Regions from separate parts of the Bradyrhizobium sp. 31Argb genome, predicted to be linked through region 3. Evidence: riboswitches for the same ligand, from Rfam matches in the RefSeq annotation. Region 3 holds a riboswitch; each other region holds the start of a gene.
The links. Region 3 has a riboswitch for cobalamin ahead of AAFX91_RS14865 (ribonucleoside-diphosphate reductase subunit alpha). Riboswitches for the same ligand answer to the same signal wherever they lie in the genome.
Positions count from the first base shown of each region.

Region 1 (3,605 bases), on a different contig from region 3:
GGTCGGCCTCGGTGCATTCACGTTCACCATGTCAGTGATGCCGGGAACCCCCTCGGTCAACAACGCCATTCCGATGCCGTACTTCGGCACCACCACCTTCGCGGCCCCCGGGCTGAGTATCATCGCATCCGCTATCATCTTCGCCTTCGGCATGTGGTGGCTCGGCCGGGCCGAGGCTGCCGCGCGCAAGGCTGGCGAAGGTTACGGAGGCGAGGCGGATACCACTCCTGTCGTTGACGAGATGGTTCGCGAGCAAGCGGCGCCGGCGGGCGACTTCGACCCGGCCGAGTTGCCGCACGGCAAGCAGGCCGAGAATGTGCCTCCCTTCGCCCTGGCCGTACTGCCCCTCATCGTCGTTATCCTCACGAATTTCTTGATGTCGCTTGTCGTATTCCCGCGCCTCGATTTTTCGTTCCTGTCCGAGCCCGAGTGGGGCGGTACTACGATCGGGGCCGTGTCCGGCGTCTGGTCAGTTGTCGTGGCTCTCGCGGCGGCAAACTTGACGGTCCTTCTCATCAACCTCCGACGTTTGCCATCCTTGCGCGAAAGTCTCGACGCCGGGGCGAATTCTGCAGCCTTGCCGATGTTGATGATCGCTAGTCTTGTCGGATTCGGCGCAGTGGTTGCCGCGTTGCCGGCATTTGCGACGGTTCGCGATGCGGTATTCTCGATTTCCGGAGGACCGCTGGTCTCATTGGCTGTCTCTATGAATGTGCTGGCGGGGCTGACTGGTACTGCTTCTGGCGGTATGGCAATTGTGCTCAATGCATTTGGCGACGACTTCTTGCGTCTTGGCACGGAGCATCACATCGATACCGAATTGATGCATCGCATAACAACGATGAGCGCGGGCACTCTCGACGCCCTCCCCCACAACGGCACGGTGTTGCTGCTATTGCAAATCAGTGGTCTGACTCACCGTGAAAGCCATCTCGACACGGTGATGACCGTGATCGTCAGTTGCATTATCGCACTTGTTGCCGTCTTGATATTGGGTTCGGTTTTTGGATCGTTTTGACGGCTGAGATTACCGCTAACTTGGCCGATCGAGCTTGCCCGGGCCGGTCAGCGCAGGCTCATGCACCTCGCGCATCGCGGATTGCCTGAGCGACTTTCGTCGCCTGCGACACTCGTCCGATTCGCGCGCCCGTGACGATCTTTCTTCGGCGCGTGCTCAAGCGCGGCACCATGCCTTCGTTGGCGGTGGATCCGGCGGAGGGATAGGGAATAAAGCTCGCGGCTCGCAGCGCGAGAGCCTTTCGAGCCGCTTCGACATTGGCGATCCGAGCTGCCAGGTTGTGAAGACGCCTGAGCTCGCCGTTTACCCGCTTCAGTGCTGCGGCAAAGACCTGCTTGCGTTCCGAAGGGCGCTCGGCGGTTCCAGGGAAGTTCGCGCCGCGAGCTTGACCTTTTCCGCGCGTCTCTCGCCGCTTTTGTCGGCCGAGCGTTCGCTCCTTATCGCGCATCTTGCGCAAGCGGGATCGCATGTCCGCAAGATCGGTCGGCTCGACGTCATAGATGGCGGGATGATGCGTGAGGCGGATCGTCTCGTATTCGTCGTGGCTGAGGAGGCTGCGTTCGAGTTTGCATGGGAGCGACATTTCCTGTTCCTCCGTTGAATCTGTCGATGCTCACGTCAGCAGAATCATCCAGGTCTAGCGCCGCGTGTGGGTGACATGTCATGCTCGCATAAGGCTGTAGGATTGGCCATCTGCCGTCCTTTCGCCTGTCAGCAACTTTCTGTGTTCGTCATTCAGGTCGCCGCTATCAGCGATCTGGAAAAATGCTGTTGGGTTCTGATCGTTATCGATTTGAGTTTTGCTCCGCCTTGTGCTTCTTTGCGCGCGTCATCGGTGCCCTTGTAGGGTGAAACGGGAACGCGGTGCGGGAATCTTCCCAACGCCGCGGCTGCCCCCGCAACTGTAAGCGGATATTTGCGATCCGAATGCCACTGGACCTGCCAAGCAGGTTTGGGAAGGCGGATCGGGAAACGACCGCGAGCCAGGAGACCGGCCGTTGACGAGTATCAACTCGTTCGACGGTGGGTCGGCGGAAGGGCATTTATGAGCTTGCGGCGTTTTCTTGCCGGGTGTGCGGCCGTTGTCGCATGCAGTCACACTGGCGCGATGGCCCAATCGGGTCCCGAACAGCTTCCTGCTGTTGTCATCAATCCGGAGGTCCGGTCCAAACCTCCCACGAGGAACAGGGAAAGGTCTTCAACGACTGGTCCTGCGCGCCCAGCGCCCAGTACCGAAGCCGCTCCTGCAACTCCCGAAGTCGTTGTCACCCCCGACCGTACGCTGGAGCCGGCGAGCCGTACCGGAAGCTCGGTTAGCGTGGTCACGCACGAAGTGCTCGCGACCAGCAATCCGACCTCGCTCGTCGACGCGCTGCGGACGGTGCCCGGGCTCGATATCACCGAAAGCGGCGGGCCAGGCGCAACGACCAATGTGCGCTTGCGCGGCGCGAATACCGGTCAGACGCTGGTCATGATCGATGGCATCAGGGTCAACGATCCGACCGCCGCCAGTGGCGATTTCGATTTCGCGATGTTCGCCCCGAGCGCGATCGAGCGGATCGAGGTGCTGAAAGGCCCGCAGAGCGCACTCTACGGATCGGACGCGATGGGTGGCGTAGTCAACATCATCACCAAGAAGGGCGCCGGTCCAGCACAGCTCGACGTGAGCACCGAGGGAGGAAGCTACGGCACGGCGAGCAGCAGCGCATCGCTGACCGGAACCTCGGGGCCGTGGTCCTACGCATTCACGGGAAACGGGCAGCATAGCAACGGCTTTTCACGCTACGGCTATCGCATCCCCGCGCTCGAAGCCAAGTATGGTCCCCTCGAGCGCGACGGCTTCGACCGCGTCGGCGGCTCAGCACGCGTCGGCTACGACGCCGGCGAAGGCGTGCGCCTGGAGACGGGCATGCTGGCCTCGTTCACGCGGTCCGCCTACGACCAGGCCAGCGGAACGTTCCCGGACACGCCGTCGAGCGCGACGCGCCTTCTCGAGCAGGTCTGAGGACGCGCCTCATTCGACACGTTCGGTGGCATCCTCACCCATAGCGTGAGCGCGTTTGAAACGCACATCGATCGCTCGTTCGACGACGTCACCTACAAGACCAACAAGCTGCCGCAGAACACGACCTCCATCCTCTCCAATTTCGTCGGCGACAGCACAGGCCTGGAATATCAGGGCAACCTGAAGGTCGGCCCGCTCGGATCGCTCATCATCGGATCGCGCGTCCAGCATGAAACGGCGAGCACCTCCACCACCAACCTGCTGCCGATTGCCGGCGCGCCGACGCCACAGCTCGCCGGGACACAGGACACGAATTCAGTCTTCGCACTGTGGCAACTGCCGATCGGCGAGCGGCTCAACATCACGATGGGCGGCCGGGTTGACGACGTCGTTGACGTCGCACGGTTCGAGACATGGCGAACCACCGCGGCGTACACGATCGCGAAGACCGGCACCAAGCTGCATGCGAGCGCCGGGACAGGCGCCAAGGCGCCAACGCTCTATCAACTGTATGCGCCGACTTACGGCAATTCCGCGCTCAGCCCCGAGGAAAGCTTCGGCTACGACGCCGGCATCGACCAA
Region 1 is NZ_JBEGDB010000002.1:35,148-38,752, reverse strand. It holds gene AAFX91_RS00715 (GntP family permease) at 1-1,018, shown strand, start outside; gene AAFX91_RS00710 (hypothetical protein) at 1,077-1,475, opposite strand; cobalamin riboswitch at 1,835-2,033, shown strand; gene AAFX91_RS00705 (TonB-dependent receptor) at 2,064-3,023, shown strand; gene AAFX91_RS00700 (TonB-dependent receptor) at 3,069-3,605, shown strand, end outside.
Region 1: it holds a riboswitch for cobalamin, as region 3 does, so the genes downstream of both, AAFX91_RS00705 (TonB-dependent receptor) here and AAFX91_RS14865 (ribonucleoside-diphosphate reductase subunit alpha) in region 3, are expected to answer to the same signal.

Region 2 (3,605 bases), on a different contig from region 3:
CGAACACCGAGAACATTTCGGTGAAGCGATGCTCGACGCCGACATGCAGCGCGTAGTTGGTCTCGCTCTGGTCGAGCGGCGTCGCCTGCGCGTCGAAGGCGAACGGCGCGTTCGGATCGTAGCGGTCGCGCGCGTTGAGCCAGGTGTTCTGCACCCGCGCGCCATAGGAGAAATCGGTCGTGGGCAATAGGCCGACCGTGTGCATCCAATAGCCGGCGAGCGACTGCTGCGACAGGTCGTAGGTATGGATCGGCGGCACGCCCCGGAACGCGCCGCGCTGCTGGTTGAACGTCGCGTCGTAATAGTCGATGCCGGTCAGGATCGACGACGGAATCCCGAAGATCGAATTGTTGATGCTCAGCCGCGGCGTGATCGACCAGGTCTGCAGCGCGGCGTCATTGTAGGTGGATGTCGCGCTGATGAATGGTGAGGCGCCGAAGAATCCGCTTTGCGTGTCCTTCTGGCGGTAGCCGCCATCGACGATCAGGTCGACGCCGTTCAGAAGCGTCTTGGTGAAGCCAGCCGTCGCGCTCGCGCCCTGCTGGTTGCCGTAGTCGAACGGTGTGGCGGCGCCCCTGCGGTCGGTGACGAGTTGGTTGATGCCGGCGGATGGGTCGACGATCCGGCCGCCCGGAAAGCCCAGCTTCTGGTCGTCGCCGGTCACCGTCAGGAATGCTTTCAGGTCCGGCGTCGTGTAGTTGAGATTGCCGACGCCGTTGCGCTGGTCGAGCGCATTGTTCACGCGGTAGCCGTCGGACTTGATGCCGTTGCCGTAGAACGACGCCGACCATGGCCCGGAATTCATCGCGGTCGAGATCGCGGCCATGCGCTGGTTGAAGGAGCCGTACCCGGCTTCGCCCCGGATCGAGACCGGCGGGCCGCCGATGCCGGTCTTGGTGACGATGTTGATCACGCCGCCGATCGCGTTGTCGCCGTAGAGTACGGCGCCGCTGTTGCCGCGGGTGATCTCGATGCGCTCGATCGAATCCAGCGGGATGGTCGAGAGATCGACCTGCGCCATGTCGATGTCGTTGAGGCGCCGCCCGTTGAGCAGGAACAGCGTGTTGGCGGTGGCGAACGCGCCGAAGCCGCGCAGGTCGACCGAGGTCTTGGCGCCGTTTACGCCGCCATAGAGCGATTGAAGCTGCACGCCGGGCGCCTGCGCGATGATCTCCGGCAAGGTGTGCGATGGCGAATGCGCGATGTCGTCGGCGGTGATCACGGTCGAGGACGTCCCGACGATGCCGGCGAACTGCGGGCTGCCGCCGCTGCCACCGGATGAAGCTCCGCTAGCGGCGCCGCCGCCCGAGCCCGCGCCGCCGGCCGGTTGCGCGGTGGTCGGCACCTGGCCCGGCGCGGGACGCCGGGGGCCTGGAGTGCCGTCGGAAGCGGGCTTGGCACGGGTGCGGTTGTGGTCGCCAGGCGCTCTGACCTCGACCGGTGGCAATTGTTCGGAGGACGCTTCCTGCGCCTGCGCGGCAGAAACGTACAAGGCGGGCGCCAGCATGCTCGACGCGAGCAGGAGTGCCCGGCGTTGCTTGGTGGCGGTGATAGCAGAGAACATCGGCGAGACCTCGGTATGACGTCAGTGGCACGTCACAGCGATCCGAGGCTCACCATCGCGTTTCGCGCTTCAGGTGAAGCAAATGCCTGTACTCCCCGACCGACATCGTCGCGTGTGACCACGTAAGACGGCAGGTCTCCTGGCTCGCGGGTCGTTACCCTTCGTCGCCTTCCCAGGACCGAGACGCCCAGTGGCATAAGACGAAGGATTCACCGCATACAGTTGCGGGGGCAGCCGCGGCTTGAGGGAAGTTTCCCGGTACCGCATTCCCTTTTGATCCCGATAGGAACCGTCGGGGCCATCTAGGATTTTGGCGACGCCCGAGTCAATCCCGGCGAAACTGCGGCGCCCCATCCCCAATACGCTTTTTTGTTCCGGTGTCGCTTGTCTGCCACCGAATTCGCTGCAAGAAGCAGGGCGCGATGAGTGCACAGGATTTCACGATAGCGGCGGGTCTCGCCGCGCGGCGGCGGTTGGGGGCGACCGTTGCGATGATTGCGTTGGTTGCCGTGCTGATGCTGATCTCGCTCGGCACCGGCCCGGTGCGGCTGTCGCCGCTGACGGTGATCGAGGCGTTGTTCGGTGGCGGCAGCGATGTAACGCAGGTGATCGTGCGCGAGATCCGCCTGCCGCGGACCATCCTGGCGTTCGCGATCGGCGCCATTCTCGGCCTGTCAGGCGCGGCGCTGCAGGGCCTGTTGCGCAATCCCTTAGCCTCGCCCTCGCTGTTCGGCGCGCCGCAATCGGCGGCGTTCGGCGCGGTGCTGGTGATCGCGCTCGGGCTGGCCGATGTCCGCTCCTACGCGCTGCCGGTCGCCGCCATCATCGCCGCGTTCGGCTCGGTGTTCGTGCTGCTCGCGATCGCTGGCCGCAATGCGGGGCTGTTGATCCTGATCCTCGCCGGGCTTGCGATTTCGAGCCTTGCGGGCGCTGCGACGGCGCTGGTGATGAACCTCGCCAGCAATCCGTTCCTGGTGCTGGAGATCGCGTTCTGGCTGCTCGGCTCGCTGGAGGATCGCAGCTTCCAGCATGTCGCGCTGGCGCTGCCGTTCATCGTTGCCGGCGCGGCCATCCTGCTGTCGCAGGCCAGCGCCTTCCGTGCGCTCACGCTTGGCGAAGAGACCGCGCAAAGTCTCGGCGTCGATGTCGGCCGCCTGCGGCTGTTCGTGATCACAGGCGTTGCGCTCGGCGTCGGCGGCGCGGTGGCGGTCACCGGCACCATCGGCTTCATTGGCTTGGTCGCGCCGCATCTGATGCGGCCCGTGATCGGCCACGACCCGGCGCGGCTCTTGGTGCCCAGCGCGCTCGCGGGCTCGGCGCTGTTGCTCGCGGCCGATATCGCGGTGCGCATCATCCCGTCGACCTCGGACATCAAGGTCGGCGTCCTGACCTCGATCATCGGTGTGCCGTTCTTCCTCTATCTCATCGTACGCGAGCGCCGCGCGCTCGGCGGAGGCGTCGCATGACGGCGCTTGTCGCAGAACATCTTAACGTCGCGCTCGCCGGCCGCCGCGTGCTCAGCGACGTGTCGCTGCAACTCGCCTCAGGTCATCTCGTCGCCCTGGTCGGTCCGAACGGAGCCGGCAAGACCACGCTCTTGCGCGCGCTCGCCGGTCTCATTCCCTCCGATGGTGTCATCAAGGTGGGTGGCGAGGCGCTCGCCGCGCTGCCGCTGCGCGAACGGGCCAAACGCTTCGGCTATCTTCCGCAAGGGCACATGGTGCACTGGCCGCTGCCCGCGCGCGACATCGTCGCGCTCGGCCGCTATCCGCATGGTGCCACCGATCCGGCACGGCTGTCCCCGCGCGATGTCGAGGCGGTGGTGCGGGCGATGCAGGCGGCCGACGTCATGGAGTTCGCCGAGCGCCGCGTCACCGAGCTTTCCGGCGGCGAGCGCAGCCGCGTCGCACTGGCGCGCGTGTTTGCGGTGGAGGCGCCGATCATCCTGGCGGACGAGCCCACCGCCTCGCTCGATCCGCGCCACCAGATCGACGTCATGAAGGGGTTGCGTGCGGCAGCCGACAAGGGCGTGCTGGTGATC
Region 2 is NZ_JBEGDB010000240.1:6,537-10,141, forward strand. It holds gene AAFX91_RS31960 (TonB-dependent receptor) at 1-1,564, opposite strand, end outside; cobalamin riboswitch at 1,676-1,873, opposite strand; gene AAFX91_RS31965 (FecCD family ABC transporter permease) at 2,056-3,030, shown strand; gene AAFX91_RS31970 (ABC transporter ATP-binding protein) at 3,027-3,605, shown strand, end outside.
Region 2: it holds a riboswitch for cobalamin, as region 3 does, so the genes downstream of both, AAFX91_RS31960 (TonB-dependent receptor) here and AAFX91_RS14865 (ribonucleoside-diphosphate reductase subunit alpha) in region 3, are expected to answer to the same signal.

Region 3 (3,605 bases):
GCAAGTTCTTCGAGCTTCTGCGCCGAGAATGAGAGCCAGGTCTTCACCTCGGGATCGAGCTTCGTCTCCAGCGCGAGATCGATTGGCACATGAAGCAGCGAGCACGATGGCGCGATCTGGACGTGTTCCTTGCCGAGCTTTGCGACAACGGGCTCGAGCTGATCGAGGATCCGGCTCAGATCCGCGCGCCAGACATTCCGGCCGTCGATCACGCCGAGCGACAGCACGCGCTGCTTCGGAACATCCATGAGATCGCCGAGCTGTTCAGGCGCGCGCACGAGATCGAGATGCAGGCCGGCGACCGGAAGGTCAAACGCGACCGCACGATTGCCGCCGAGCCCGCCGAAGCAGGTCGCCAGCATGATCCTGATGTCCGGCACTGCTTTGGCGATTCCGGAATAGGCGCGCCGTAGGGCTTGCTGAGCTGCGGCATCCAGATCAGTTGCGAGACAGGGCTCGTCGATCTGCACCCATTCCGCGCCGCGGGCAGCGAGCTCGCGCAACACTTCGATGTAGACCGGCAAGAGCCTGTCGAGCAGCGACAGCGTGTCGAAATGCGCGTCCTTGGACTTGGCCAGTTTCAGGAACGTGACCGGGCCGATCAGCACGGGACGCGTCTGATAACCCAGTGCCTTCGCCTCCTCATACTCTTCGATCGGCTTGCGCGAGGCGAGCGCAAAATACTGGTTCTTGCGAAGCTCCGGCACCATGTAATGATAGTTGGTGTCGAACCATTTCGTCATTTCGAGCGCCGCCACGCCGTGCGCGTGATGGCCATGTCCGCAGGCCTCGTCATGCGCGTCGGCCTTGGTGCCGCGTGCCATCGCGAAATAGGTCGCAAGCGGCACTGCGCCGCCGGTCCAGCCATAGGTTTCCGGGATCGCGCCGACCATCGCGCAGGTGTCGAGCACCTGATCGTAGAACGAAAAATCGTTCGACGGGATCACGGTGATGCCGAGCTTCTTCTGCCGCGCCCAATTGGCCGCACGGAGCCCGATGCCGGTTTCGATCAGCGTCTTTTCGTCCGATGCGCCGGACCAAAAGCGTTCCAGCGCGAATTTCAGTTCACGGCGCGGACCGATCCGCGGCGTTCCGAGAGATGCAACAGCAAGTGAAGTGGAAGACATTGGCTTAACCCCATGAGTTGGGGGCAAAGGCCGTAGTGACACGTCTGGATTCCCTGCGCGAGGTGTGCACGGAATCGCAACCGCACCACCGGGACACCCCGCCCGAGGACGTGTATGTTGTCGAGGCAGGTCTCCTGGCTCGCGGGTCGTTGCTGCGGTCCGGCCTTCCCGAAGCTTTGCAGGCTTCAGTGGCAATTGTGGACCGCGGCTCGCCGCTTACAGTTGCGGGGGCAGCTCCGGCTTTACACCGGCTTCCCTCTTAGCTCCGGAAAAGATCTCTCCGAAGAACCACGACGCGTTCACTTACCGGCAAGATCGCGCGAAGGTCAACTCGGATGACATCACGTGCGCGTGGCGCCGGTTGTTCACAGCATCGACGGCATGGACCGAAATTTTTGCGCTTCGCCCATACGTCCCATTGACACCATTCCACAAATCGCACCAGATGTAGCTGTCACGGTCCATCATGACGCAAGGAATGGTGGCTAAGAGGGAAGCCAGTGATCGCGCATTTATCGCGAGAATCCGGCGCTGCCCCCGCAACTGTAAGCAGTGAGTTGCTCCCGACTTTAGACGTCACTGATGCGGCATCGCATTGGGAAGACGGGGAGTAACGCCGACCTGCGAGCCAGGAGACCTGCCGTGACAGCAAATAACGTCCACGGGCGGGGTGTCCCGGCGGTCGCTTGCAGGCTCATGCCGGTGCGCCGCCGGCATCATCACGCAGCGTCGCCTCCGGCATCCGGCCCCAACAAACATCACGGGGTCTGCAAGATGTCACTCTCTCTCGATCGCGAAGCCACCGCGTCGTCTCTCATTCACCTGCGCCCCGAATCGATCGCGGCGCCGGAGGCGCGGCTGCCGATGCAGGTGATCCGCCGCAACGGCACGGTGTCGCAATTCGATGCCGGCAAGATCTCGGTGGCAATGACCAAGGCCTTCCTCGCGGTCGAGGGTCATACGGCGGCAGCGTCGCGCCGCGTGCACGAAGCGGTCGAGGAATTGACCGCCGAAGTCGTCGGCGCGCTGTCACGCCGGATGAGCGAAGGCCGCACCTTTCATATCGAAGACATCCAGGACCAGGTTGAACTGGCGCTGATGCGCAGCGGCCATCACAAGGTGGCGCGCGCCTACGTGCTCTATCGCGAGGAGCGGGCGCGGCAGCGCGCCGAGCAGCAGGCCGCGAAATCAGCAAAGGCCGCGGCCGGCCCAATCATCCACGTCACGCTCGCGGACGGCAACAAGGTGCCGCTCGACCATGCGCGGCTGGCGATGATCGTCGGCGAGGCCTGCGCCGGGGTCGACGGCGTCGATGCCGCGCCTGTGGTGGCAGAAATCCAGCGCAATCTGTATGACGGCATCAGCCAGGATGAACTCGCGCTCGCCAGCGTGATGGCGGCGCGCACGCTGGTTGAGCAGGAGCCGAATTACGCCTATGTCAGCGCGCGCCTGCTGCTCGACAAGCTCCGCACCGAAGTGCTGTCCTTCGTGCAGGGCGCACCAACCACTGCGTCGCAGGCGGACATGGCCGTGCGTTATGGCGAATACTTCCCGGTCTACATCAAGGCCGGCATCCGCGCCGAATTGCTCGATCCCGAGCTCGGCCGCTTCGACCTGAACAAGCTCGCCGCGGCGCTGAAGCCGGAGCGCGATCTCGCGTTCCAGTTCCTCGGCTTGCAGACGCTTTATGATCGCTATTTCCTGCATGTCCGCGGCGACCGGATCGAATTGCCGCAAGCCTTCTTCATGCGTGTCGCCATGGGTCTGGCATTGCGCGAGATCGACCGCGAGGCACGCGCGATCGAGTTCTACAATCTCCTGTCCTCCTTCGACTTCATGGCGTCGACGCCGACGCTGTTCAATTCCGGCACGCTGCGGCCGCAACTGTCGTCCTGCTTTCTCACCACTGTTCCTGATGATCTCGACGGCATCTTCAAGTCGATCAAGGACAACGCGCTGCTTGCCAAATATTCCGGCGGCCTCGGTAATGACTGGACCCGCGTGCGTGGGCTTGGCGCGCACATCAAGGGCACCAATGGCGAGAGCCAGGGCGTGGTGCCGTTCCTTAAAGTTGCCAACGACACCGCGATCGCCGTCAACCAGGGCGGAAAACGCAAGGGCGCGGTCTGCGCCTATCTCGAGACCTGCCACATCGACGTCGAAGAATTTTTGGACCTGCGCAAGAACACGGGCGACGATCGTCGCCGCACCCATGACATGAACACCGCCAACTGGGTGCCCGATCTCTTCATGCAGCGCGTCGAGGCCGATGGCGCATGGACGCTGTTCTCGCCGGACGAGACGCCCGATCTGCATGATCTCTACGGCAAGGCTTTTGCCGAGCGCTACGCGTCCTACGAAGACAAGGCCGCGCGCGGCGAGATGCGCGTATCCAAGAAGATCCGCGCGGTCGATCTCTGGCGCAAGATGCTGACCATGCTGTTCGAAACCGGGCATCCCTGGATCACCTTCAAGGAC
Region 3 is NZ_JBEGDB010000061.1:28,315-31,919, reverse strand. It holds gene metE (5-methyltetrahydropteroyltriglutamate--homocysteine S-methyltransferase) at 1-1,127, opposite strand, end outside; cobalamin riboswitch at 1,234-1,435, opposite strand; cobalamin riboswitch at 1,568-1,787, shown strand; gene AAFX91_RS14865 (ribonucleoside-diphosphate reductase subunit alpha) at 1,902-3,605, shown strand, end outside.